DNA from 2 places in the Wenyingzhuangia gracilariae genome. Region 1 is predicted to be linked to the other one. Evidence: riboswitches for the same ligand, from Rfam matches in the RefSeq annotation. Region 1 holds a riboswitch; the other holds the start of a gene.
The links. A riboswitch is a leader RNA that binds a small molecule or an ion and turns the genes downstream of it on or off. The one in region 1 is predicted to bind cobalamin.

Region 1 (3,765 bases):
AGATACATGTCTGTCTACACGTGTTTTAAAATCATCATCCCATATTCTAGAAGTTGCTAAATAATAAGGGGTTGGTGATAGTTCTTCGGCCAATTTTTGAGCATAGCTACTTTTTCCGGAACGTTCTCCACCTGTGATGTAATAAATCATACTTTAATTTTTAACAAAGATTGTTAAGTTTTAACGACAAAAAAAATGGATTTGAAAAAAAGACTAGTTTTGCAGAAAAATAAAAAGATATGACAGTTTCTTCTATGATGCCCGCCGTAACCCAAATGATTTACGATATGGGTTTAGAACACATGCTAAACGGAATTACTTTTGAGTGTCCGCAGCAAGCTTTGCAAGAAAAACAAGTAATGGTGCGTTGTGTTTTAGAAGACAAAGAATATACCAGCGATGAAATAAATACATTGTTTTCTGAAAGCAAAGCTACCGGAAAAAGTTTGTATTATGTAGATGAAGAAATAATGCATAACATCAATCCGTCTTTAGTTTTTACACAAGATGTTTGTGATGTGTGTCAAATTGATACTGAAAGTGCAGAAAGATCTTTGTCTAAGTTACCGGTAGTTCCTAAAACAATTTCTATTACTCCACAATCTTTAAACGATGTTTTTAAAGATGCCATAACAATTGCAACCGCCATGGGGTTTCCAGAAAAAGGGGAGCAATATGTGTTAAGTTTACAGAATGAAATTAAAAAAATAGTAGATACTCTAAGAGCAGGACTAACCTTGCCTAAAAGTGTAATGTTGTTAGAGTGGATAGATCCGTTGTTTAACTGTGGACACTGGATTCCTCATCAAATAGGATATGCAGGTGGAGTAGATTTGCTGTCACACCCATCAGGAGATAGCATTGTGATAGATTGGAACAAAATTGTAAAATACAATCCAGAAGTATTGGTAATTGCTCCTTGTGGTTATACTCAAGAAAGAACTTTGGACGATATGAAGTTTTTAGAAGCAAAACCAGAATGGAAAAACTTAAGAGCTGTGCAAAACAAGCAAGTGTATATTGCAGATTTTGATTTGTTTACCCAATCTTCTGCCAGTACTTTGGTAGATGGTATTAAAGTTTTAGCTAAAATATTTCATCCAGAACTTTTTCCTAAAAAAATAGATTTGGAACAGAAGTATTGTAATTATTTTGATAAAAAGTAATTTAGAACTAAAAAACAACGTACTTTTGCCACGATTTTGGTTTTTATGCTATTCAATGTAAGTTGAACCATAAAATTAAAAGGGAATCTTGTTAAAATCAAGAACTGTACCCGCAACTGTAAACTTAGCCGTAAAAGGTGCTTATTACATTCTTAAACCACTGTTTTAAATAATAGTAAAAACGGGAAGGTAGTAATAAGACGTAAGTCAGGAGACCTGCCAGATTCATAATATAAATTCTTTCGGGAGTAAAGGAAATTTATGATGAAACTATGTAAAGCGTTTTTTTTAATAAGCATATTTTGTTGTGCCAAAACTGTAGCTCAAAATGATTCTATCAATCGTTTAGAGAAAGTGGTCTTGTTGGCTGATACAACAAAGAAACAAGAAGATTTAGGAACTAAAAAAATAACGTTATCCGTAGAGCAAGTTGTAAAAAACCCAACAAACTTCACCGAATTATTAAGGTACAATAGTCCTATTGCTTTTAAAGATTATGGAAATGGAGGGACAAGTTCTGCCAGGTTTAGAGGAACATCTGCCACCAATACATTGGTGTTGTGGAATGGAATCAGTATCAATGCTATAGGAAATGGTCAAGTAGATTTTAATGCCATATCTGCTAGTACTACAGATCAAATTGTGGTAAAAAGCGGAGGAGGAAGTGTGCAATTTGGTTCTGGTGCCATTGGAGGTGTTGTTCAGTTAAATGATATACTCTCTTTTAAAAAGCATAAAAATTTTGATCTGTTTACCAGTTATGGTAGTTACAATACAAGTTCTAATTTTTTTAAAGCCAATATAGGTACAGGTAAATGGGCAATAAAGTTATCTTCTACCTATAATAGTTCGGATAATGATTATGTTTATTTAGACAAGAGATATAAAGATGAAAACGGAAACTTGTTGTATAATGAAAATGGGAACTATAAAAATTATGGAATAGATTTTAGTTTGGGATATCAATTTTCTAGAAGAAACAAACTTTATTTTTATACCACTAAATACTATGGAGATCGTCTTTTTTCTGATGGAATTCCCAATCCATCTAATGCAAATGAGCGCAATGAAAATTTTAATCAACGTAATTTATTAAAATGGAATTTCTCATCTAATGTTTTTCAACAATCTTTAAAACTAGCATACTTAACTCAGGAATTTAGGTACTATAGTAACAAAGCTTTTAAAAATTTTGGTTACGGAAAATCAAACAAAAAAGTAGTAGATTATGATGCTTCATATCGGTTTTCAAATGTTTTAAAGGCGAAGTATTTGATGATGTATGAATCTACAAACGGTTCAACAGATCAAATCCAATCAAGAAATAGAGAAGCATTTTCTTTTGGAGGGATGATATTTTATATGCCTACTGCTTCATTATCTACCTCTTTTAATCTTCGTAAAGAGTTTAATTCTAACTTTTCAGTTCCTATGTCTGTATCGTTAGCTGCAGAACAAAAATTAAATAAAAAGATCACTTTAAAAACCAATTTATCTACCAATTATAGAGTACCCACATACAATGAACTGTACTGGCCTATAGTAGGAAATTTAAATTTAGTGCCAGAAAAATCAAAGCAGTTAGAGTTGGGAGCAGATATAGACATTCATCAATTACATGTCTCAGCTACTTATTTTTATATAGATATAAAAGATAAAATTATTTGGTTACCTACAGGAGGTACTAATTTATGGCGTCCTAAAAACATACAACATGTAGCCAATCAAGGAATTGAGGGAGCTTTGTCTTACAAAGTATTACTGCCTAAAGAACAAAAACTTTTACTTACTGGTAATTATACGTTTACAAGTGCTTTTAACAAAAAAACAAATGCTTCTTTGCCTTTTGTACCACAGCATTTGCTCAATTATAACTTGTCTTATACATATAAAAGGTTAAGTGTGTATTTACAAGGCCTGCACCAAAGCAAAGTATACACAACAGAAGATACATTAAGCAATTATTCTATAGCTAAGGTTACAGTGTTTAATTGTGGAGTTAATTATAGTTTGTTAAATAAAAAACATCACAAATTAATTTTAGGGGGTAAAGTAAACAATGTTGGTAATAATCTATACTACTTTACCAATTTACGACCTATGCCCGGACGAAACTTTAATATAAATATTCACTATAAATTTTAAACTAAAAAAAATGAAAAAATACTCAATTTTTAAATTACTAATACTGCTAAGTGTTGTTTTTGTTTCTTGTACAAAAGAAGAAACTATTGTTCAAAATGTTTTTGAAACAGTAGATACCAACATAATTGTTAGCTCAGAGGGAAACTTTGGAGCTAAAGATGGTTCTGTGTCTTATTTCGGTAAGAATGATTCTGATATATTTTATTATGAAAATGTAAATGGATCAAAAGTAGCAGGACTAATTCAGTCTATTTGTTTTGGAGAAGAAGATGCATATATTATCTTAAATGATGTAAGTCAAATTATAGTGGTTGATAGATATACCTTTAAGAAAAAAGCCATTGTACAAACAGGATTAGGGAATCCAAGATACATGACTATTGTAGATAACAAAGGATATATTACCAATTGGGGAAGCGGTTCTGATGAAACAGACGATTATATTGCTGTTCTA
Region 2 (3,765 bases), 620 kb from region 1:
GCAACTTTTCTAGGCTCTGCTTTGGCCGCAATATCGGCAATAGCTTTAATATGTGCTGGTGTTGTACCACAACATCCTCCAATAATATTGATTAAATTCTTATCCAAATAGTTTTGAATTTGAGAAGCCATTTGTTCAGGAGTTTCGTCGTACTCTCCAAAAGCATTTGGCAAACCAGCATTTGGGTGTGCAGAAACTCCAAATTGAGTATTGCTAGAAATAGCCTCTAAATGAGGGACTAATGCATCTGCTCCTAAGGCACAATTTAAACCTACAGTTAATAATGGAATGTGAGATACTGAAATTAAGAAAGCTTCGGCTGTTTGCCCAGATAACGTTCTACCTGATGCATCGGTAATAGTACCACTCAACATAATAGGAACTTCTATGTTTCTTTCTGCTTTTACTTCTTCTATCGCAAATAAAGCTGCTTTTGCATTTAACGTATCAAAAACGGTTTCTACCAATAAAATATCACAACCTCCATCTAGCAAAGCTTCTGTTTGTTGCTTGTATGCAATGCGTAATTCATCAAATGTAACGGCTCTAAAACCAGGGTCGTTTACATCTGGAGACATGCTTAAGGTTCTGTTTGTGGGTCCTATAGAACCTGCTACAAAACGAGGTTTGTGTGGTTCTTTAGCAGTAAACTCCTGAGCTACTTCTTTGGCAATTTTAGCAGATTCGTAATTTAATTGATATACATAATCTTCCATTTCATAATCTGCCATGGCAATGGTTGTACTAGAAAATGTATTGGTTTCTGCTATATCTGCACCTGCTTCAAAATACTTTGCATGTATTTCTTTAATAGCTGTGGGTTGAGTGATAGATAACATATCATTATTTCCTTTTACAGAAACATGCCAATCTTTAAATTGCTCACCTCTATAATCTTCTTCGGTAAATTTGTATTGCTGAATCATGGTACCCATAGCACCATCTAATACTAAAATTCTTTTCTTAAGTTCTTCTCTAATATTTGCCATATGATTTGTTTGGCTAATGGGTCGTAAAAACAATTGTTTCTTACCCTTATTTCTAACATGCAAATATAAGGTTTATAGGCTTAATTAAAGAATTGTTTTAAATTTCCTTGTGAAAACACTCAGTTTTAAAAAACTTAAATTAGCACTAAATTTAATAAGAACAACCCCACCCCAAATTAATATGCCTAACAAAACAAATATCAACACTTCTAAATACATTATAATACAAAACTTAAAACTAATTATTGAATATTACCAAGGTGATTTAACTTTTATGGCTATAAAAAACTTAACCACACAAATTATTAATGATTCTAAGTTTAATAGTAGTTATGGTTTTATTATTGATGTTAGATTTACTAAGGTTCAAATGTCTAGAGAAGAGTTGTATGATTGTGGAACATGGATTTCTAACAATTTAAAACTTACCGGAGCTGCAAGAGTTGCCATTTACACAGCCAACCCAGAACAAGTTGTTGCTTCTATGGTATATGTGCTTAACGAACATTTTAAACGCAATCATTATGAAATTTTTAGTTCTGTAAATGCTGTTGCTAGTTGGTTGAGTATAGAAACAGAGCAAAATGATTTTATTCAAAATTTACTAAACAACATGTACGAATCAACTTACAAATAACACAATAGTATTTGTATAAGCTCCCTATTCAGTACTTTACATATATTTTACGTTTTATACTGTTTAACATTTAAAATATTATAATTTTGCCACGATTTTTGGTTGTACATTTTTTATATAAAACATGTGCATTAAAAGGGAATCAGGTGTAAATCCTGAACAGTTCCCGCTGCTGTAAGTTTCTCTGTAAAAAACAGAAACAGCTTTTTAACATTACCACTGTCTGCAAAAAGATGGGAAGGGTTAAATAAGTGAAACGAGTCAGAATACCTGCCAATAATTACAAAAACAAAGCTTTCGGGAGTTATAGCTTTGGGTAAATTATTATTGGATTTATCCTATTATTCCTTGGTGTTTTGTTTTAAAATAATGTGAATTATCAACTATTTTAAATACAAACAAATGACAAACAAACATTTATTAGCCGCTTTTTTAAGCATTTCTCTTTTTACTTTTACAGCTTGTGAAAAAGAAGAAAACATTGAACCTGTAGAGGATATTACTGAACAACCTATAGAAAAAGATAACGATCCAGAGCCTATAGATTTTTTTAAAGAGTATGCACGTCCTATAACATCAGAAAGTAGTGAATACATTTCTAAAGTTCTATCCTATAATCCGGCTGCAGGACAATACATTAATAAAAATCTTGGGAATTTAGAATCTGCTGAAACAGTAGTAGGTGGAAAAACAGGACTTATTTCTTTGGGAGCTTGGGGTGGTTCTATCATTTTTACTTTTGATCATACGGTAGTAAACAGAGCCAACGATAAAGATTTTATTATTTATGGAAATGCTTTTTCTACATTTTCTGAACCTGGTATTGTACAAGTTTCTTTTGATGAAAATGGAAACGGATTAGCAGACGATACTTGGTACGAAATTGCAGGAAGTGCACATGCCAAAGCCGAAACACTTCACAATTACACCATAACATACACCAATCCTAAAAGCAACACTAAAGCTGTTACTTGGACAGATAACAAAGGAAACAATGGTGAGTTAAGTGTTGGAACTCTTAATAAATATCCTCTTTTTATAAAAGAACAAGATCAAGTTACCTATTCTGGAACTAGATTATTTCCTACAGTAAACGGAACTAGCTTTATTTCAACAGAACCTTTAGAATGGGGGTATGTAGACAATTACGATGCTGATTATAGTAAAAACGGAAATGGAAATGCTTTTGATATTGATTGGGCTGTTGACAGTGATATGAATCCTGTTACTTTGAAAGGTATCGATTTTATAAAAGTATATACTGGATCGCAAGTAAACATGGGGTGGTTAGGAGAACTATCTACAGAATTAAAAGGTGCCGTAGATTTATCTATGGTTAATTTGGTAGAGTAACCCTATAGTTAATTACATAAAAAGGCGAATCTTAAAACAAGATTCGCCTTTTTACGAGTATAATCAAAAATGTTATTGATACATTTTAGTTCTTAATTCTTTAATTTTTGGATCATCTAAATACTCATCAAACGTAGCATATTTATCAATTACTCCATTAGGTGTAATTTCTATAATTCTGTTAGCAACCGTTTGTGCAAATTCGTGGTCATGTGTAGAAAACAACACCGTTCCTTTAAAGTTTTTTAACGAGTTGTTTAATGCCTGAATAGACTCTAAATCTAAGTGATTGGTTGGCTCATCTAACACCAAAACGTTTGCTCTGGTCATCATCATTCTAGACAACATACAACGTACTTTTTCTCCTCCAGATAATACGTTACATTTTTTTAAAGCCTCTTCTCCACTAAAAATCATTTTTCCTAAGAAACCTCTTAAATGAACTTCTTCTCTTTCCTCTTCTGTTTTTGCATATTGACGTAACCAATCTACCAAGTTTAATTTTTCATCTACAAAAAACTCTGAATTATCTGATGGCAAATAAGATTGATTGGTCGTAATTCCCCATTTATATTCTCCAGTATCCGCAGACTCATTCCCCATAATTATTTGGTAAAATGAGGTTACCGCTTTAGAATTTTTAGAAACTACCAATACTTTATCTCCTTTAGACAAATTGATATCAATACCTTTAAACAAAGGCTCTCCCTCAAAAGATTTAGATAAATTTTCTATGTTTAAAATCTGATCTCCTGCTTCACGATCTCTTTCAAAAATAATAGCTGG

Region 2: linked by a shared signal. The riboswitch ahead of ACY2IJ_RS00865 (PKD domain-containing protein) and the one ahead of ACY2IJ_RS13305 (TonB-dependent receptor plug domain-containing protein) in region 1 are both predicted to bind cobalamin.

What each region holds. Positions count from the first base shown of each region.
Region 1 covers NZ_CM150748.1:3,017,435-3,021,199, forward strand. The annotation lists gene ACY2IJ_RS13295 (bifunctional adenosylcobinamide kinase/adenosylcobinamide-phosphate guanylyltransferase) at 1-150, opposite strand, end outside; gene ACY2IJ_RS13300 (ABC transporter substrate-binding protein) at 240-1,166, shown strand; cobalamin riboswitch at 1,187-1,404, shown strand; gene ACY2IJ_RS13305 (TonB-dependent receptor plug domain-containing protein) at 1,428-3,311, shown strand; gene ACY2IJ_RS13310 (YncE family protein) at 3,322-3,765, shown strand, end outside.
Region 2 covers NZ_CM150748.1:234,091-237,855, reverse strand. The annotation lists gene ACY2IJ_RS00875 (homocysteine S-methyltransferase family protein) at 1-989, opposite strand, end outside; gene ACY2IJ_RS00870 (hypothetical protein) at 1,171-1,626, shown strand; cobalamin riboswitch at 1,709-1,918, shown strand; gene ACY2IJ_RS00865 (PKD domain-containing protein) at 2,029-2,979, shown strand; gene ACY2IJ_RS00860 (ABC-F family ATP-binding cassette domain-containing protein) at 3,052-3,765, opposite strand, start outside.